DNA from 3 places in the Comamonas sp. HJ-2 genome. Region 2 is predicted to be linked to each of the others. Evidence: predicted binding sites of a transcription regulator. Region 2 holds the regulator's gene; each other region holds the start of a gene.
The links. Region 2 encodes HrcA, which represses chaperone genes, less so after heat shock. Its sites were predicted from a motif close to TTAGCACTCNNNNNNNNNGAGTGCTAA; they were not measured.

Region 1 (6,821 bases), 200 kb from region 2:
TGGCCACGGGTGACAAACAGGCTTGAGCCCCAGACCGGATCATCCAGAGTGATGTGTGCAGCCCTTCGAAGTGATGTGCGCCCCTTTGCAGATTGAGTGTACGCAACATCAACAATGCGGCGCGTTCGCGCTTGGGCCAGAATGAATGGTTTTGCAAAGCAATAACCAAGGCGGCAATCAGTGCTGACCTTTCACACTATCTCTGGAATCCAGAATGCCAAGCTATCAAGAACTCATCGCTCAGAAAAATGCGCTGGACAAGCGCATCGAAGAAGCGCGCAGCACCGAAGCCAAGGAAGCCCTGGCCACCGTCAAGCAACTGATCGCCACCTTCGGCTTTACCTCTCAGCAGGTTTTCCCCTGGAAGCCTGAAGAAAAGAAAAAGGTCGAAGCCAGGTACTACGACCCCGAAAGTGGTGCGACCTGGACCGGCCGCGGCAAGCCCCCGAAGTGGATCGAAGGCAAGGATCGCGGCCAGTACGAGATCAAGACCACGCCTACCGTGGACTTCAGCGCCCCTCGCGACGAAAAAAACCCGTTCCCGGTTCAATAAGCGGCCCGGCCGTTCAGCCGCCGGCACCCTGCTCCGCCGGCAGCGGTGCCTTGAGCATGCGCACCAGGGCCGTCACGTTCAGGCATTGGATGAGCAGATCTCCGTCATTGGCACGGATCAAGCGGTCCACAAGCTGATCTGCCGCACCCGCCATTGCAGGAGCCAGTCGCAACTGCCCGCTCTCGAAGCGCACCACGCCTTCGAGATCGCTGACCAGCACGCCCAGCTTGAGCCCCTGGTGCTCCAGCACGATCACCTGGCTTTGCGCCGTCCTGATGACAGGTTTGCCAAAGAGCAGGGCTCCCAGATCGAAGACCCATACATAGCCGGCCACGACTCCCTGGCTGCGCCGCGCCAGCGTTCCCACGCAATGCGGCAAGCGACCGGCCGAAACGGGAGCGATGGCCGAGGCGCTCTGGGCCTCGAGCACGCAGGCCGCATCAACGGCCAGCACGCTGCGCCCCACAAAAAAAGTCGCCATCTCCATGCCGGCTGCACTGCCCTGGCTGGCCGCCACCAGGCTTTGCACCCTGGTGTTGCGTCGAGAGACGGCCGCCAGCGCATCGTCCTGCACAGCACCAAACGCCTGCACGGACAAGGCCAGTACCTCTTCGCGATAGCCATCGCTGCGCTTGAACTCCCGGTAACCGCTGCCCGCCGTGATCGCCACCACACAATACTGGCCCTGATACACCATGGCACGGGCCATGCTCTGTCCAGGTGCCAGGGCCAGCATCTGTGGCGGCAGATCCAGCTGCATGCCCGGCTGCAGCTGCACATCCGAGGAGGACATGACCAGGCCCGAGCGGTTCAGGTAGGCCACCAACCTGCTGCCTGCACCTGCCGCCTGAGCGCCGGTCACGCCCTCGAGCATGGCCTTGAACTCACGCTGTGCATGGAACACCAGGCCGATTCCACCCAGCACCACGCCATCGGCATTGCGTATGGCCGCGTGATAGACATAGGTCGCGCCGTCATCCTCGTGCTGCACACAGGGGCGCCATGGCGAGACGTGATAGGCCTGGGTCCCGCCCAGCGCCAGAACCTGGTGCAGGCTGTCCATCTCTATATAAGTGCCCAGCAGCCCACGGACCTCGGCATCCGGGCGGCCTCGCTGGCTGACGGCCACGACCCTGCCGCGAACGTCATAGACCATGATTTGCTGGTAGACCGTATACAGGTCGTGAATGGCGGTGAGCAGCGCACAGGCCTCGCTCACCTGATCTGGGGCCATCTCGCCCAGGGCCTGCTCCTCGAGCAATTCGGACAGCTGCGGCGTCAAGGCCCACCAGCGGCAGTCGTTGGCACGCTCGTAGAGATTGCGATCGAGCAGATCCACCAGCAGACTGGTCAACAGGCTGTTGTCTCTCAGTGCGGTATTGAGCACCGTGCCGTAGAGCGCATCAATGGACTGGGAGAAGACCTCGTTGGTCCTTGCCCCGGTCTCGCCAATCTGCTCCAGCACGGCCTGCAGCCGCGTGTTGTCCATCTGCTTGCCTGCCGTCATGACGCGGCCGTTCCAGACCACACGGCGTATGGTGTCCGCTGCGCTGCGTATGGCGTGCAGAGGTGGACAGAAGCGACGTGCATGCGCCAGCAGGCCCTGGGCCACGGCCGCGTCCAGCCCACCCAGACCCGCTTGCGACTGAAGACCGAAGGCCAGCTCCAGCGGCGTCATGATCTGCGCCCGCCAGCCCTGGGGGCCCATATAGCCTTGATAGCCTCCCGATGCCGCCGATTGCACCAGATAGGTGCGCCCGCAGTGTACATACAGTGGATCCGCACCATCACGGTGAGCCTGCAGCTTCGCCCCCACACCAATCCAGTGCGGATCGCTGCTGGCCAGCACCAGTCCCTGATCATCGAGCAACAGGGCGATGCTGGTCTGAGCTTCGGGCGCACCGCTACCGTCTGTCCGGTCTCGGCCGCTCCAGATGCCTTGCATCTCGCCATCAAAGTCAAAACACAGGCACAGCACGCCAATAGGCTGGCGGTTGCCGGCGTGCAGCATGCGATGCGCATAGATCAGCGCGCTGCCGTGCCCCGACAGCAGGTCGGTGGCGCCGAAACTCTGCACAAAGCCCTGGCTTTGCAGAGCGCGGGCAATCAATGCATCCCGGCATGGCTGATCTGTGGCCTGACTCCTCTCGCGCGCACTCGCTCGCACCTGGCCTTCGGCATCCAGCAGCAGAATGTCCGCGTAGACCGTGTACTTGCTGCGGTAGGCACGCAGACGCTGGGTGATGGCCGCCTCATCGCCATCCGCTGCGGCCATGAACTGGCACAGCATGGCGTCGGTCGCCAGAAACCCCACGTCGGCCGTGCGCTCGTAGAGATTACGCACCAGGGTATCGATCAGATGCTGTGCCTGACTGGCCAGCCCCGCCGTCACCCCCGTCACAGCCTGCATCACCATGGACTGCACCAGGTCCTGCTCCAGACGCTCGAAGCCGCCGCGCGTGGCGGCCATCATGGGCAGCAAGGCCTGCGCTTCCTGTGGGCAGTTCATCTTGGCGGAGGACTCTATGAGCCGCCACATCAGATTCAGCTCCCTGAGCGAACTCTCGCAGCGCCCGACCTGGCGCATATGGGGAATGAAGACATCTGTCTGCAACAGGTCTTGGGCGCGCTGCGCCGGGGCAGTCATGGTTTCTGGAGGCATGTTTTGGCAGAGCAAAAGCCAGGCCTATTTGTAAAAACACGTTACACATGACTAAGAACAAACCCTGTTTCCTCGCAGATTTGTCCTGCAACCGACGGGGGAGAGGTCTTGAAAGCTCAGGAATTTGCCTTATTATTAGCACTCGATGGGGTTGAGTGCTAACAGCTTGACCCTAGATATTCCGAATGTCGGCCAGGATGGCTGGCAAGTCTTGTTTCAACTTTGTTGATGTATTTAGGAGTTGGTATGAACCTGCGTCCCCTGCACGATCGCGTGATCGTCAAGCGCCTCGAAAACGAAACCAAGACAGCCTCGGGCATCGTGCTCCCTGATGCTGCCACCGAGAAGCCTGACCAGGGCGAAGTGCTGGCTGTGGGTCCCGGCAAGCGCAATGACAAGGGCGAGCTGATCGCTCTGAACGTGAAGGTCGGCGACCGCGTTCTGTTCGGCAAGTACTCTGGCCAAACCGTGAAGATCCACGGCGACGAGCTGCTGGTCATGAAGGAAGACGACCTGTTCGCAGTCGTCGAGAAGTAATCCTTCCCGAACACATTCTCCTCTTCATGGCTGTCGGCGACTGATTGACAAGCGCTGGCAGCCCAATTGAACCTCATTCTTTAGGAGCCAAAAATGGCAGCAAAAGACGTAGTTTTCGGCGGTGAAGCACGTGCACGCATGGTTGAAGGCGTGAACATCCTGGCTAACGCAGTCAAGGTTACCCTGGGCCCCAAGGGTCGCAACGTGGTTCTGGAGCGCTCCTTCGGCGCCCCCACCGTGACCAAGGACGGCGTGTCCGTGGCCAAGGAAATCGAACTCAAGGACAAGCTGCAGAACATGGGCGCCCAGCTCGTGAAGGAAGTGGCCTCCAAGACCAACGACATCGCTGGTGACGGCACGACCACCGCTACCGTGCTGGCCCAAGCCATCGTGCGCGAAGGCTCCAAGTACGTGGCCGCCGGCCTGAACCCCATGGACCTGAAGCGCGGCATCGACAAGGCTGTCGCCGCCCTGGTGGAAGAGCTGAAGAAGCAATCCAAGGCCACCACCACCTCCAAGGAAATCGCTCAAGTGGGCACGATCTCCGCCAACTCCGACTCCGACGTGGGCGAAATCATCGCTCAGGCCATGGACAAGGTCGGCAAGGAAGGCGTGATCACTGTTGAAGAAGGCAAGAGCCTGGCCAACGAACTGGATGTCGTCGAAGGCATGCAATTCGACCGCGGCTACCTGTCGCCCTACTTCATCAACAACCCCGAAAAGCAAGCCGCGATTCTGGACAACCCCTTCGTGCTGCTGTTCGACAAGAAGATCAGCAACATCCGCGACCTGCTGCCCACGCTGGAAGCTGTGGCCAAGGCCGGCCGTCCCCTGCTGATCATTGCCGAAGACGTCGAAGGCGAAGCCCTGGCGACTCTGGTGGTGAACACCATCCGCGGCATCCTGAAGGTTGTGGCTGTGAAGGCTCCCGGCTTCGGCGACCGTCGCAAGGCCATGCTGGAAGACATCGCCATCCTGACTGGCGGCAAGGTCATCGCTGAAGAAGTGGGCCTGTCGCTGGACAAGGTGACTCTGGAAGATCTGGGCCAGGCTGCTCGCGTCGAAATCGGCAAGGAAAACACCACCATCATCGACGGTGCCGGCGCTGCTGACGAAATCGAAGCCCGCGTCAAGCAAATCCGCATCCAGATCGAAGAAGCCACTTCCGACTACGACCGTGAAAAGCTGCAAGAGCGCGTGGCCAAGCTGGCCGGCGGTGTTGCCGTGATCAAGGTTGGCGCTGCCACCGAAGTCGAAATGAAGGAAAAGAAGGCCCGCGTTGAAGACGCCCTGCACGCTACCCGCGCTGCTGTGGAAGAAGGCATCGTGGCCGGCGGTGGCGTGGCCCTGCTGCGCGCCAAGCAAGCCGTTGGCGCCCTGGCGACCGGCAATGCCGAACAAGACGCCGGCATCAAGCTGGTTCTGAAGGCCATCGAAGCCCCTCTGCGCGAAATCGTGGCCAACGCCGGTGGCGAACCCTCGGTGGTCGTGAACGCCGTGCTGAACGGTTCCGGCAACTACGGCTTCAACGCCGCCAACGACACCTACGGCGACATGCTGGAAATGGGTATCCTGGACCCCACCAAGGTGACTCGCACTGCCCTGCAGAACGCCGCTTCCGTGGCTTCCCTGCTGCTGACCACCGAGTGCATGATCGCCGAAGCCCCCAAGGCTGACGCAGCTCCTGCCATGCCCGATATGGGTGGTATGGGCGGCATGGGTGGCATGGGCATGTAATTGCTCTGCTGCTACCGGGTGGTCTGCACCATCCGGTTTTGCACAAAAGAAAAGACCGCATCTGCGGTCTTTTCTTTTTGCTTCAAGCTGCTCAACTCCGGGAACAAAAAAAGCCAGCCCGATATCGACTGGCTTTTACATCCAAAGATTCGCCTTAGAAGCGATGACGCAGACCGATGGTGATGCCGGTACGCTTTTTCGCGCCATTGGCATCGAGCATCACGCCCGCACCGCCTTTGGTCTTGGTGTGGTCCACCGCGAAATAGGCATCGGTACGCTTGGAGAAGGCATAGTCGGCCACGGCAACGATAAAGTCAGCCTTGCCATTGAAGGCGCCAGTCGCCGACCCCGATTGCTTGGCATGGTAGTAGTGCATGCCGGCATTGAGCTGCGGCGTGACCTGGTAGCCGAAGCCCACCTTGAACATCTCACGCTTGTTGGCAAAATTTCCAGGGGCATTGCCTGCGATAAAGCCACCATTGGACGAACCTGTCCAATATGCGTTGAGCAAGCCGGCATCAAAAGCAGCACCTGCGCCCGCAGCCGCCAGACTATCCTTGACCTTGTTCTGGCCATAACCAGCCATCAGATAAAGAGGTCCGGTGCGATAGGAGCCGCCCAATGTCCAGGCATCCACATCGGTGCCGGCCGGCAAGGTCGAACGCTGGAAAGCGCCACCCACAGAAATGCCGTCGGCAGAATAGCGCAGATAGCCGCCTGCGGTCTTCAATGCCAGACCGCCCGGAGTCATATCCACTCCAGCCCCTTTCTTCGCAAAGGTATTGCTCTCGTCAAACGAGTACTGCAAGCCCGCACGAACAGGGCCGAACTCGGCCACGTATTTCAGCATATTGTTTGCACGCGCGCCCAGAGACATGCCGATTTCAGGCTTGTAGGCATCCATATATGGGGAATATGGGAACGATGCGTAGGTAGAAGTCACCAGATCGAACAAGACGTTGTATTGGCGACCCATGGTCAGCTGACCGAAACTGGTGCTGCGCAAGCCTACCCAGGACTGGGCGAAATAAGGCTGTGCGGTGCTTGGAGTGCCGGAATCCGTCCAGAAACGATTTTCAAGATTGGCAATCGCCGACAGGCCGCCCCCCAGATCTTCCTTGATATTGATACCCCAGCGGCTTTCGGACATGCCGCCGCCAATCATTTTGGTCAGACCGCTTTTATTCGCTCCCTCATTATTCGTATGGCGAATTGCCGCATCCACAATGCCATATAGCTGAACGCTGCTTTGTGCATATGCCAGAGTTCCCATGGTTCCCAGCACAGCCAAGGCCAATGTTTTTTTCACAAATGAAGCTGCCATTGTGTTGC
Region 2 (6,821 bases):
CGCTGCTGATGGTGGTGTTGGACTTGGGGCGCTTGGTCACCCGGTAGTGCTGGTCTGCATAGGCAGCGACCTGGGGCAGGTGAGTGACGGCCAGCACCTGGCGTGAATCGCCGAGCGAGTGCATGAGGCGGCCCACGGTTTCGGCCACGGCTCCGCCCACGCCGGAGTCCACTTCGTCAAAAATCAGGGTCCCGGCCTGGCCCAGTTCGCTGGTGGTCACGGCAATGGCCAGCGAGATGCGCGACAACTCGCCGCCCGATGCCACCTTGGCAACGGGCTTGGGCGTGGCGCCGGTATGGCCTGCAACCAGAAAAGTGATGCTGTCCGTGCCCGCAGGACTGGCGGCATCGGCATGCTCGAGCTGCACTTCGAAACGGCCGCCCTTCATGCCCAGGCTTTGCATGGACTGGGTGATGGCGCGTGACAGGCGTGGTGCAGCCAGGGTGCGCTGCTGCGAGATTTTGCGCGCCTCGGCCTGATACCTGAGGTGGGCGGCTTGCTCTTTGGCGCGCAGCCCCTCCACATCGACGGCAGCATCCAGCTGGTGCAGCTCCTGTTTCCAGCCTTCGAGCAGGGCGGGCAAGTCCTCGGGTGTGCGCTTGTAGCGGCGCGCCAGCTGCATCCACAGCGACAGGCGTTCATCGAGATCGGCCAGCAGCTCGGGATCCAGATCGGCGCGGCGCAGATAGGCCTGCAGCGAGTGACGGGCATCGTGCAACTGGGCCACACAGGAGCCCAGTACGTCGGCAATGCTCTGAAACTCAGGCTCAAGATGCTCCTGGTCCTGCAGCAGGTGGTGGGCCCTGCCCAATGGGGTGGCCGCTCCCGCATCGTCATCCTCCAGCAGTTGCAGGCAGGACTGGGCCGAGTCCATCAAGGTCTGCGCGTGTGACAGACGTGTGTGCTGGGCATTGAGCTCATCCCACTCTTCGGCGCGCGGCGACAGCTTGTCCAGCTCGGAAATCTGCCATTGCAGACGCTCCCGTTCGCGTTGCAGATTGTCCTGGGCCGATAGCGCCTGCTCCAGTGCCTGATGGTTCTGGCGCCAGTCCAGCCAAAGCGATTTGAGCTGGGCCGTTTCAATGCCACCGTAGGTATCCAGCATGGCGCGTGCTGCATCCGGGCGGGTCAGGCTTTGCCAGGCATGCTGGCCGTGAATGTCGATCAGCTGATCGCCCAGATGGCGCAACTGCGTGGCTGTGGCGGGAGAGCCGTTGATCCAGGCGCGGCTGCGGCCCAGACTGTCGATGACGCGGCGCAGCAGCAAATCCTGCTCCTGCGCAAAACCCGACTCTTCCAGCCATTCATGAAGATGGGGCGGGCAATCGAACTCTGCGCAAATATCGGCCTGAGGGCAGCCTTCGCGCACCACCTGTGCATCGGCTCGTGCGCCCAGCACCAGTTGCAGAGCGTCGAGCATGATGGATTTGCCGGCCCCGGTTTCGCCGGTAAGCACCGTGAAGCCGGTCTGCCAGTCCAGATCGAGTGACTGGACAATCACAAAGTCCCGCAGGACGATGCGCTTCAAGGCCATGGTCAGACGCCTCCCTCGTTCCAGCCCAGTTTTTTGCGCAGGGTGTCGAAGTAATTCCAGCCCTTGGGGTGCAGAAAGTGCACGCTGTGATCGGCGCGCGTCACCAGAATGCGGTCGCCATGCTGCAGCGATTTCAGTGACTGCATGTCGAAGTTCGCGCTGGCGTCGCCTCGGCCGCCCACCACCTCGATAGTCACTTCCTGAGCGTCGGAGAGCACGATGGGGCGGTTGGAGAGGTTGTGCGGCGCGATGGGCACCATCACCCAGGCCGGAATCGAAGGGTGCAGCATGGGGCCGCCGGCCGAGAGCGCATAGGCAGTGGAGCCCGTGGGGGTGGCCACGATCAAGCCGTCCGCGCGCTGGTTGGAGACAAAGCTGCCGCCGACCTCGATGCGCAGCTCCACCATGCCCGAGGTCGAGCCACGGTTGACCACCACATCATTCATGGCCTGGGCTTCAAACACGCACTGGCCGTCGCGCATGACGCGAGCATTCATCAGGGTGCGTTCGTCTTCCTCGTACTCGCCCTGCAGTATGGGCGTGATGGAGGCTTCGAATTCATCCAGGGCGATATCGGTGACAAACCCCAGGCGGCCCTGGTTGATGCCGACCAGCGGCGTGCCATAGCGCGCCAGATGGCGGCACACGCCCAGCATGGTGCCGTCGCCGCCCACCACCAGGCCGAGGTCGCAATGCCTGCCCAGACCGTCAACGTCCATGCTCGGGTAATCGGGCAGGCCCGCATAGATGGCGGACTGGGTATCCAGAATCACCTCACAACCCAGGCTGCGCACGTAACCGGCAATCCGTTGCAGCGCTTCGCTGGCTGCATCGGACGGAACGCCTGCTGCGGGTGTGTGGTACTTGCCGATCAGGGCAATATGGTGGAACGTGGATGTCATCTGGGAAATTACATCATTAAAATGAAATCATGCTCGACGAACGTGCCAAGTTATTGCTCAAAGCGCTGATCGAGCGTTACATCGCTGACGGTCAACCAGTCGGCTCGCGCACTCTTTCACGTGCATCCGGGCTTGAATTGTCGCCTGCCACCATACGCAATGTGATGGCCGACCTGGAAGAGATGGGTCTGATCATCAGCCCTCACACATCGGCAGGCCGCGTGCCGACAGCCAGGGGATACCGCCTGTTTGTCGACACCATGCTGACTGTGGACCGCTGCGATCTTGTAACGCCCGGCCTGATGCCTGAACAGCCGCAGAAGGTCATTGCCAATGCGGCCAATCTGCTGTCCAACCTCTCCCAGTTCGTGGGTGTGGTCATGGTGCCGCGTCGCAGCTCCGTCTTCAAGCATATCGAGTTCGTGCGCCTGTCGGAGCGGCGCTTTCTGGTCATCATCGTCTCGCCCGAAGGCGATGTGCAAAACCGCGTGATCTTCACGGATGTGGATTACGAGTCCTCGCAACTGATAGAAGCCTCGAATTTCCTCAATCACCATTACGCCGGTTTGACAATGGAGGAGGTGCGCACGCGGCTGCAGACCGAGGTGGAGCAATTGCGGGGCCAGGTTGCCAGCCTCATGCAGGCAGCGGTGAATGTAGGCACTGAGGTCATGAGCAACCATGATCGCGAGGATGTGGTGATCGCCGGCGAGCGCAATCTGCTGTCCGTGAGCGATTTTTCCAGCGATATGGGCAATCTGCGCCGCGCTTTCGACCTGTTCGAGCAGAAAACGCAAATCCTTAGGTTGCTGGATTTCTCCAATCAGGCTGATGGCGTACGCATTTACATCGGCGGCGAGAGCCAGACCGTGCCGTTTGAAGATTTGTCTGTAGTGAGTGCTCCCTATGAGCTCGACGGCAAGGTGGTTGGCACCTTGGGGGTGATCGGCCCCACGCGCATGCACTACGACAAGATGATCCAGATTGTCGATATCACATCCAAACTGGTGAGCAATGCTCTGAGTCACAAGCGTTAGGCCCTACAATGGCGAAGTTTTTCTGGTGGCAGCCACGGCTGTTGTCAGTGTTGGGGCGTTAGCTCAGTTGGTTAGAGCAGAGGACTCATAATCCTTTGGTCGTCGGTTCAAGTCCGCCACGCCCTACCAAGCTGCATGAAAGCCTGCCGTCTTCATCGATGGCAGGCTTTTTCTTTGCATGAACGCGAAAAAGTTGTCGATTTGGTCCGAGAGCCGTTTTTGCACTGCTAGAATACAACCCTGTTGCGGCTGTAGCTCAGCTGGATAGAGTACTTGGCTACGAACCAAGGGGTCGTGGGTTCGATTCCTGCCAGCCGCACCACAAAACGTCAAGCCTCAGAACTGAAAAGTTCTGAGGCTTTTTCGTTTCTGGGCTCAGGCTTTGGGTATCAGCAGGGTGAAGCTGCTGCCTTGGCCCAGCTGGCTGCTTATCTGCAGGCTGCCGCCATGACGCTGTGCCACGGTGCGCGTGAAGGCCAGGCCCAGGCCCACGCCATCCATGCGCTGGTGTTGCTGGAGGCGCTCGAACGGCTGGCTGAGTCTGGCCAGCGATGCCTCGTCCATGCCGGAGCCATGATCGCGCACGGCGATGCCCCATTGGCTGTCTTGCTCGACAACGGTGACTTCCACTTGGGCGCCGCCATCCCCAGTCTGTGGCTTGCCGTATTTGATGGCATTGCTCAGCAGGTTGATGACGGCGCGGTGCAGCAGGCCGGGGTCGCCATGCACGCAGGCTTCGGCATCCGGCAGCTTGAACATCAGTCGCATGTTCTGCTGCTGGGCAAGGGTCCAGCAATCCGAGACGGCCTGATCCGCCAGCAGACCCAGATCCACGACTTCGCTGCGGTATTGCTGCTGCTGGGCTCTGGCCAGATGCACAAAATCGTCTGCCAGCTGAAGAGACGACTGGGCATAGCCCTCAATGCGGTCAAACAGTGCATCTTGCGACTCGATGCGTTTGCCTGTGCGCTGCATCTCCAGCAAGGTGATGATGGAGCCTATCGGTGCACGGATATCGTGGGAGATGAACTGCATGGCCTGGTCGCGCTGGGCCTGTGCACTGCGCAGGTCGCTGATATCGACCAGGGTGATGAGCCAGCCTGAGGTGGGCGGTGCCTCGAAGCTCTGGCTCAGCAGCATCAGATGGCGGCCCTGGGTGTCGCGCCCTTCGCTCTGGCGTGACAGAGTGGCTTGCTGCAATGCACTGTGCGTGAGCAGTGGCGTGCTGCTGGCAGCGCGACCGCCGTCGCTGCTGGCGCTGTTCAGGCCGTGGAGCAGGGCGACCAGATCGTCACCTTGCTGGAGTTTGTGCTCCAGGCTTTCGATATAGCGGTGCGCGGCCGTGTTGGCAAGCAGCAGCAGCCCTTCGCGGTCGCAGACAAAAGTGGCCGAGGGCAGTTGGCGCAGGCTTTCGCTGACGAAGTGATGCAATGCGCGCAGCTGGCGCGAGGCTTGCTCCACAGCGTCGATCCGCTGATCGAGGGCATCGCTCTTGAGCGAGGGCGCGGGCAGGCCCTGGCCCTGCAGATCGCGCAGCTCCAGCGCCAGAAAGCGTGTGGCGGCGCGCAGGCGCAGCCAGCTCCAGAGCGGGTAGGCAAGCGACAGGCTCAGCAGTGCCGCAGCGGGGGCTGTCTGTACATGACCCCAACGCGGCGCCAAACCGGCTATCGACAGACTGAGCAAGGCCAGCAGGATGCTGGAAATCAGCCCGCCAGAAGGGCCGAGCCAGGCCAGAGCCAGCAGGCCCAGCAGTACGGGAAGCACATTGAGGCTGCGGTTGAGCGTGGCAGTGGCTGGCTCCAGATGTGTGCCCTCAAGGATGCCGTTGAGCACATGGCCCAGCATCTCCACATTCGAGATCAGGCGCGCATCAAAGCCGATGGGGGCTGTGAATTTTTCGCCAAGACCTGCGGCCGTGGCTCCAATCAGCACGTATTTGCCGCGAAAAGCGACCGCTGGGATATTGCCGCGCAGGATGTCGATATAGGAGTAGGTGGTGAACGGCGAGCCCGGGCTGTTCTGGCGGTCCCGCGAAGCCCGGGCAAAAGCGATGAACTGGGGCTGCAGCTTTTGCCAGGAGTTGGCTGCAACCGAGTCTGCTGGAGGTGGGGCAGATGGTTGGCAGGGTTGGGTGGTCTGGCCCACGCAGTGCAGGCTCAGCGCCATATGCCACCAGAGCTGACCGGCCTTGCCTTCCTGCGCATAAAAGCGTCGCACCACACCGTCGGCATCCACAGGCATCTGGGTGTGCCCCAGAGCCGCAGCCTCGCTGGCAAGGCTCTGTAAAGGGGTGGTGGCGGCGCTTTGCGCGGCGCGCGTGACGGGCAGCACTACGTTGCCGCTTTTTTGCAGTGCTCGTTGCAGCAGCAGATCGTCGCCGGGGTAGTCCCAGTCTTCCTCGCTGAAGACCACATCCATGCCGATGGCGCGGGGCTGCCCTTGAGTGATGCGCTCCAGCACGGCGGCGTGCAGTGCACGCCGCCAGGGCCAGCGGCCTATGCTGTCGATACTGTCATCGTCGATGGCCACGATGACAACATCGGGCGAGGCTGGACGCTGATGAAGCCAGGCCGAGGTGTCCTGAATAATGCCGTTGAAACGTGCCAGCTGCCCCGGGCCGCTGAGCCACCAGGTCATGCCGAGCAGGAAAGCGCTGAGCAGCAGCCAGCTCAGGCGCAGGTCCTGCAAGCGGTTTTTACGCAGGTTGGGCGCTTCAACCATGGGGGTGACTCGGTGAGAAGCTCATAAAACAATAGCTTCCAGCGCTTGTCATATAAGCGATCAAGATATGAATCCTATGAAGCTTCATGGAATTCAAGCGCTGGCAGCTATGGTTTTTACTGGCGCATCAGGCGTGAACCGTCGCCGGAAGTCAGCGCCTGCCCCTCGGACGAGGTCACCCAGTTGCCGGTCTGGAATTGGCGCGCGACAGAGAGATTGCTGCGCAGGCCGTTGGCATCCTCGACCTGCATCTGCAGATAGTAGGTGCCAGGAGGCAGATCCTGCGTGCTCCACTGAGGCTGGGTTATCCAGGTGTCGATCAGGGGCGCAGTGAAACCGGCGTCGCTGGCCACCACGATACGGTAGCGTTGACCCTCTTCACCTGCCCAGTGAATATGGCTGCTGCCTTCGCCGGGCGCGCCGCCGATCTGCAGCTCGGGCGATTTGGGTGCCAGGGCCAGTTTCATCTTTTGCGGGGCGGCGAAAGGACCCGCATCCGGCTGGCCGTTGCCGAGCTTACGGATGCTGCCTACGCGCCACATATATTCGCCGACAGGCAGCTTGGCCAGCGTGCTGGCAGGCAGGGCGCAGTCCTTGAGGTCGTTGGCGTCGATCAGCGGCTGGGCA
Region 3 (6,821 bases), on a different contig from region 2:
CGATGCCAGCGTGCTCTATGTCGAAGAAGACCGTATTCTGACTTCGGCGGGAAGCGCCGCGGGTATAGATTTGATGCTGCATATCGTGCGAGGAGACTTCGGCGTGAAAGCCGCCAACAGCGTCGCCCGGCGCTTGGTGATGCCTCCCCATCGCAGCGGTGGGCAAGCTCAGTTCATCGAACGCCCCGTGCAGCCGGACCGGCTCAATCGGCTCTCGGACATGCTGGAACAGATGCGTGCGGATCTTCAAGGCGACTGGACAGTTGATCGGATGGCGCAGAGCGTGCTGATGAGTCCCAGGTCTTTCCTGCGCCATTTCATCAGGGCGACAGGTGTACCCCCAGGCCAATGGCTGATCGCTGAGCGGGTGACAGAAGCCCAACGCCTTCTCGAGGGCAGTGCAATGCCGGTCGAGGACATTGCTGCACGGGTTGGATTCGGCAGTGTCCAGGTCCTTAGGCATCACTTTCGCGCCAAACTAGGCCTAGCCCCCAGGGACTATCGAGCTATGTTCAGCGCTGTACGGATCAGCTAACTGCCTTCGGCATAACTTGAGTGAATTTCTGCTTTGGGTCGCAACATCATGTCTGTGTCAAATGACAGCAGACTTCCAGCAACCAATCGGCCTGCAACTAACATCCACTGTCCGCTACTCAACTGAAACCCGTCGTTGAGAATTCGCCAGCATCGATCTTCGGATAGCTGCTATGGAGCGGTGACCGATAGGTCACGATGCAGCCATGAGCAGCAGCAATCGCTGCACAGGAGGCATTGCAGGTGGAGGCTCGAACGACAGCAACGGGTCGAGTGCTGGCCGACGCGAACGGGTACCTCAGGTTGGTGGCTCTGCCCATCAAGTCTGCCGTTCGGTGACAGACCGCTCACAGCCTAAAGCCGCCAACTGCAAAAAAGGGCTGGCCGACTGCCTCTAGCCGAAATGTGAGCCTGTCAGGGAGCGAGCGCGGTAGCCAATGTCGCTCATCTTCTCAGTCAATCAATGATCGAGGCTGTCGGCTCACTGATAGCGAGCATTTGCTACAGAAGAGCAATGTTGCCGGTACACGCATTGAACCGTAGCCGACATCTAGTCTGCGGCTACTACAGCTCAACGTGACTGAGATCTAGCTAGTTATGCGCGACAAGCGTCGTTGCAAACGCATGGGCAACTAACTTGTTCAACACCGGTTCTACGACTTGGTAGCCCTCAAAAAACCACCTAATCCTTAGCGGCAAAAACTGCAGAATTCGAAAGGCGCAGCATGAGACGCGCATCGTGCGAGGCTGCATGGGTATCAGCTCCTGCCTGCTGGCAGCCTGGCACAGCCGAGTCTGCACAAAGGCCAACTAGGGGAGCACGGAATAACAGATTAACATGTTAATAAATTCCGGATTTTTTGAAGAATTCGCCTAAAAAATAATCAACCCCAGATGAGAGAAACTTGTGAAATTAATAATTTCACCAATCAAATCATATGGTTATGCAGTCGCTCTGGCTTCAAAGCAGTACAAAACTCAGTGAGAAAAGTACAAAACTCAAGAAGAATCGACACCACGAATCGACACGAGCCGCCTGAACCGTCAAAAACCAACAAAAGCTGTGGGAACTTTGTCTTTAGCACTCTCTCTAACGGAGTGCTAATATGAAGATCATGGAAGAAAGGAAACCTGCAATGAAAACTGCCTCCGGCTCCATTGCTACTGCCTTGGCGCCCGCGAACCCCTGGGCGCTGGTACCTCCGCTGGGCAACCTGGATGCCTATATCTCGGCGGTCAATCGTATGCCAATGCTCACCCTTGAGGAAGAGCAGGACTACGCTCGCAAGCTCAAAGAACACAATGATCTGGACGCCGCCGGGCGTCTGGTGATGTCCCACCTGCGTCTGGTCGTCTCCATCTCGCGCCAGTACCTGGGCTATGGTCTGCCTCACGGCGACCTGATTCAGGAAGGCAATGTGGGCCTGATGAAGGCTGTCAAACGATTCGACCCCGATCAGGGCGTGCGTCTGGTCAGCTACGCCATGCACTGGATCAAGGCGGAAATCCACGAGTACATTCTGAAGAACTGGCGCATGGTCAAGGTCGCCACGACCAAGGCCCAACGCAAGCTGTTCTTCAATCTGCGCTCGATGAAGCATGACCTGAAGTCCGATGCTGCCATGGCGGACGAAGAGCTGGCCCTGCGCGAGACGCTGACCTCGAACGAAATTGACGCGGTTGCTGCCAAGCTCAACGTCAAGCGCGAGGAAGTCATCGAGATGGAAACCCGTCTGGCCGGCGGCGATGTGCTGCTGGATCCTTCTCCCAGCGACGACGGAGAGCAGGCCTTCGGCCCCATCGCCTACCTGGCTGATGCCAGCCACGAGCCTACCGCCATGCTTGAATCGCGTCAGCGCGATCATCTGGCGACCGATGGTCTGGTCATGGCCCTGGAGGGACTGGATGACCGCAGCCGCCGCATCGTTGAAGAGCGCTGGCTCAAGGTCAATGACGACGGCTCTGGCGGCATGACGCTGCATGAGCTGGCTGCCGAATACGGTGTGAGCGCCGAGCGCATTCGCCAAATTGAGGTAGCCGCCATGAAAAAGATGAAAAAAGCGCTGGCCGAGTTTGCGTAAACGCCAACTTGCGCTCCAAGCCTTTAAAAGGCTGAAATGCTGAACCTCAAACCCGGATAATTTCCGGGTTTTTTATTTTTCGGCATTGATGCATGTTCTCATGCACACCGATCGCCTATCAAGAATTCAAAAGAGACCTGCCATGCCTATTCGCACTTCGCACATCTTGAAGAACCTGTCCCGCCGCAGCCTGGTTGCGGCAGGAGTCGCCATGGTGGCGACAGCAATGGCTCCGGCCGTCCTGGCAGCCGACAACTGGCCCGACAAGCCCCTTCATCTGATCGTGGGCTTCCCCGCAGGCTCCTCGCCCGACCTGACAGCCCGCGCATTGGCCGAGCCATTGGAGAAGAAGCTGGGTCAGACCATCATCGTGGAAAACCGCGTGGGAGCCGGCGGCAATATCGCCGGCGAATATGTCGCCAAGGCTGATGGCTACACCTTCAGCGTGATGATCAACGGCAATATGACCATTGCCAAGATGCTCAACCCTGCCGTGCGCTATGACCCCATCAAGGACCTGCAGCCCGTGAGCCTGATCGGCGTGGCTCCGCTGGTACTGGTAGCCCCTGCGTCGGCCCCACAAGGCAAGGCCTTTATGGAAGCGGCCGCCAAGGCTGGCGACAAATGGAGCTATGGCTCGCCCGGTGTCGGTACCGTGGGCCATCTGGGCATGGAACTGCTCAAGAGCCGCTCGGCCATCAAGGCCGTGCACGTGCCCTATACCGGCTATCCCCAAGTGTTCAACGGCATTCAGGGCGGCGATTTGAAGCTGTCCATGCTCCCTCCGGCACTGGCCATGGCACAGATTCAGGCCGGCAAGCTGCACGGCATTGGCGTAACCTCTGCAGCACGCAGCCCGCTGGCTCCCGGCCTTCCCAGCCTCAAAGAGCTCGGCGTCAACAACTTTGATCTGGAAATCTGGAACGCCGTGGCTGCGCCCAGGTCCATGCCCAAGGCCCATGTGGACAAACTGGCGGCTGCCGTCAGCGAGATCGTGCGTACGCCCGAGATGCGCCAGAAGCTGTCCATGCAAGGCTGGCAAGCCGTGGGCAGCTCGCCCGAAGGCCTGAGCAACCGCATCCAGCAGGATGTGAAGGCGCTGGGCACCATCATTCGCGAGCAGGGCATCACGGCGCAGTAAACACGCCCCCTGAGCCGCTTTGCGGCTTCCCCCGAGGGGGAAGACAGCCTCGCCGCGCGGCGGCGCTTGCTCGCAGTCACGCAGATGACGTGCGCCAGTTTTCCTCCATCCCACACGCTGAAGCTACTTCGGGTATCAACGAGAGCTACTGCGGCGTCCTTTATCATGCGCCCGACAGGCATGGGTTTACGCTATGCCGTCGGGCGCATTGTTGTATCTGGGGCAGCGCCACCGCTTTTGGAGCCTTCATGGACGCTGGTACCTGGTTCACGCAGCTCAATGCCTGGCAAGTCATGGCATTGGGCCTGGTTTTTTTCGGGGGTATTTATCTTCTGGGCGGCCTGCTCATGGGCGCTCTGACGGCATCTCTTGCCCGTGCCGGTATTGGTAAGCCACTGGATATACGTCCGCTCAAGCCCGACCAGTTGCAACGTGAATGGCGCCAGTCCTTTCATTCCATACTGATCTTCGGCATAGGCATGATCGTCCCCTGGGGCTTGCTGCAACTGGGCTGGGCCCAGCTCTCGCCCACCGCCAGTGCTGGACGCATCGTTGTGGAGATCTTTGCGCTGCTGATCTGGAACGATGTGCACTTCTGGATCAACCACCGCCTGCTGCACACGCGCCGCCTGGTGCGCTATCACGGCGACCATCATCGCTCCGTGGTGACCACGCCCTGGTCCACCTACAGCTTTCACCCCATCGAGGCGCTGATGCTGGGCAACATCATCTTGCTGCCCATGCTGGTGCATGACTTCTACTTCTGGTCGCTGGCCTCGGTGCCGGTGCTGAGTCTGATCCTGAATCTGATCGGCCACTCCAACTACGATTTTTTCCCCTCAGTCTCAGATACCCATCCACTGGCCGCCAGCCGCCGTCACCATCTGCACCACGCGCGCCCGGCAGGCAACTATGGCTTTGCGCTGGCCTTCATGGACCAGCTCATGCGCACGCGGGTCGCAGACAACACCCCCAAAAGCTCCAGTCACTGAATGAGCAGGCACCCAGGCCAGCGCCGGTATCCAGTCCTGCGTCACTGGCGGGACTGGCAATCCGTCTTCTACATGATTCTGCTGCCGCTGCTCGTGTGGTGGCAGTGGAGGCATGGCTTCAGCTTCATTCTCTACAGCATCGAGCTGTTTCTGACATTGGGAGTCGGCGTGATTCATCACAACCACACCCATGTGCGCATGTGGTGGGGGCGCTGGACCAACCGCTTCACCGATTACTGGCTGACCCTGCTTCAAGGCCACCCCACCTTTGTGTTCTGGCCCGCCCATGTGGCCAATCACCATCGATTTCGCCATGGACCGCGCGATCTGGCGCGCACCTACCGGCCAGAATGGGGTGGCGATACCAACCATCTTTGGGGCTACCTGATTCACCCGGTGCAGGCGGCTCTTGTGCTGTACCCGCTGTTCTTTCGCTGGCTGAACAATCTGCACCGTCACTGGCCTGGCGCCTTTCGCTACTGCATGGGGCAATACACGCTGTGGCTGGGAAGCTGGAGCTTCTTTCTCTGGCTGGACTGGCAAAAGGCGTTGATCTTCATCATTCTTCCCCAGTTGCACGGCCTGCACTGGCTGCTGGCTACCAACTATCTGCAGCATGCCCACGCCGATGGCCGGCCGATGACCAGAGCGCAGCGCAATACTCCAGGTATCGAGCTGAACTACGCGCGCAACTTTGAAGGCCTGGTCAACCCCCTGCTTTTTAATATTGGCCTGCACACCGCGCACCATGAATGCCCGCATGCCCACTGGTCCGAACTGAGCGGGCTGCATGAGCGCATTTACCGCCAACGGGTCACACCTGCATTGAACGAAGGTGGCCTGCTGCCTTATATGGGACGCGTGTTTGTATTGGGTCTGGTCTGGCCCGCGGCAAGAACCCAGCCGCAGATGCCGCCCGACGCTGTGAAGTAAAAACCTGTTGAGGATCTATGCCTGTTGCCTATTCCAAGGTCTATCTGCAATCTGCCGGCATGTTTCTGCCTGGTGCCCCGGTGGACAACGCTGGCATGGATGCGTTTGTAGCACCGCTGAACCGCATCTCCGAGCGCATCAAGCGCCGCATCCTGGCCGAAAACGGCATCCAGACCCGCCACTACGCCATTGATGGCGAAGGCCAGACGGTGTTCAGCAACGCCCGCATGGCTGCCGGCGCCATCGAGGAGACCCTGGCCCTGGCCGGCAAAAAGCTCGGCGATGTCGGCTTTCTGTCCAGCGGTTCCTCGGGGGGGGACGCGCTGATGCCCGGCTTTGCCAGCATGATTCAGGGCGAAATGGCCGCCCCGCCCATGGAAACTCTTTCTGTGCATGGGGTCTGCGCCGCCAGTGTGGGGGCCATGCAAGCCGCAGCCATGGCCGTGGAGAGCGGCGCCCATGCGCTGGCCCTGTCGGTGGCCAGCGAAATGCCCTCGCGCCTTTTCAAGCGCTCGCGCTTTGCAGCCCAGGGCTATGACACCGATTTCGACGCCCACTTTCTGCGCTGGATGCTGTCCGACGGCGCGGGCGCCGTGTTGCTGGGCGGCCCCAAGGCCCTGCCCCAGGCCAACGGACTGCGCCTCAAGCTCAAGTGGACGCACCAGCGCAGCTTTGCCGGCGACTACCCCGTGTGCATGCAGTTGGGCATGACGGCCGATCGCGGCAAAAGCCATCTGGACTTCCCTGCCTGGAGCGATGCCGAGGCCGCAGGCGCTCTGGCACTGCGCCAGGACATTCGCCTGCTGCCGCATCTGTTCGATGTCTGCATTCACGAATATGCAGCCCTGGCCCACCAAGGCTGGGTGCCCGAGCGCGGCATAGACCACTTTCTCTGCCACTATTCGTCGGAGCGCTTCATCCCTGTGGTCGACGAGCTGCTGGGCAAGGCCCAGCTCAGCATTCCACGCGAGCGCTGGTGGAGCAATCTGGCATGGCGCGGCAACACGGGTGCAGCGTCCATCTTCATCATGCTGTCGGAGTTTCTGCAAAAACAGGGCCAGAGCCTGAAAGCCGGCGACACCGTACTCTGCTTCATCCCCGAGTCGGGCCGCTTCACCGCAGGCTACATGCTATGGGAAG

Region 1: a site for HrcA is predicted at 3,351-3,377, ahead of groES (co-chaperone GroES). Genes of this name have one in related genera too.
Region 3: a site for HrcA is predicted at 1,613-1,639, ahead of rpoH (RNA polymerase sigma factor RpoH). Genes of this name have one in related genera too.

The regions. Positions count from the first base shown of each region.
Region 1 covers NZ_JBSIFD010000002.1:283,387-290,207, forward strand. The annotation lists gene ACWGXF_RS02830 (GNAT family N-acetyltransferase) at 1-26, shown strand, start outside; gene ACWGXF_RS02835 (H-NS histone family protein) at 215-553, shown strand; gene ACWGXF_RS02840 (chemotaxis protein CheW) at 567-3,200, opposite strand; gene groES (co-chaperone GroES) at 3,462-3,752, shown strand; gene groL (chaperonin GroEL) at 3,846-5,489, shown strand; gene ACWGXF_RS02855 (porin) at 5,644-6,813, opposite strand.
Region 2 covers NZ_JBSIFD010000002.1:86,217-93,037, reverse strand. The annotation lists gene recN (DNA repair protein RecN) at 1-1,534, opposite strand, end outside; gene ACWGXF_RS01930 (NAD kinase) at 1,537-2,436, opposite strand; gene hrcA (heat-inducible transcriptional repressor HrcA) at 2,466-3,473, shown strand; tRNA gene ACWGXF_RS01920 (tRNA-Ile) at 3,526-3,602, shown strand; tRNA gene ACWGXF_RS01915 (tRNA-Arg) at 3,719-3,795, shown strand; gene ACWGXF_RS01910 (CHASE2 and HATPase_c domain-containing protein) at 3,849-6,194, opposite strand; gene ACWGXF_RS01905 (FecR family protein) at 6,311-6,821, opposite strand, start outside.
Region 3 covers NZ_JBSIFD010000015.1:119,305-126,125, reverse strand. The annotation lists gene ftrA (transcriptional regulator FtrA) at 1-535, shown strand, start outside; gene rpoH (RNA polymerase sigma factor RpoH) at 1,671-2,615, shown strand; gene ACWGXF_RS14205 (Bug family tripartite tricarboxylate transporter substrate binding protein) at 2,758-3,756, shown strand; gene ACWGXF_RS14200 (sterol desaturase family protein) at 4,005-4,748, shown strand; gene ACWGXF_RS14195 (fatty acid desaturase) at 4,749-5,681, shown strand; gene ACWGXF_RS14190 (iron-containing redox enzyme family protein) at 5,699-6,821, shown strand, end outside.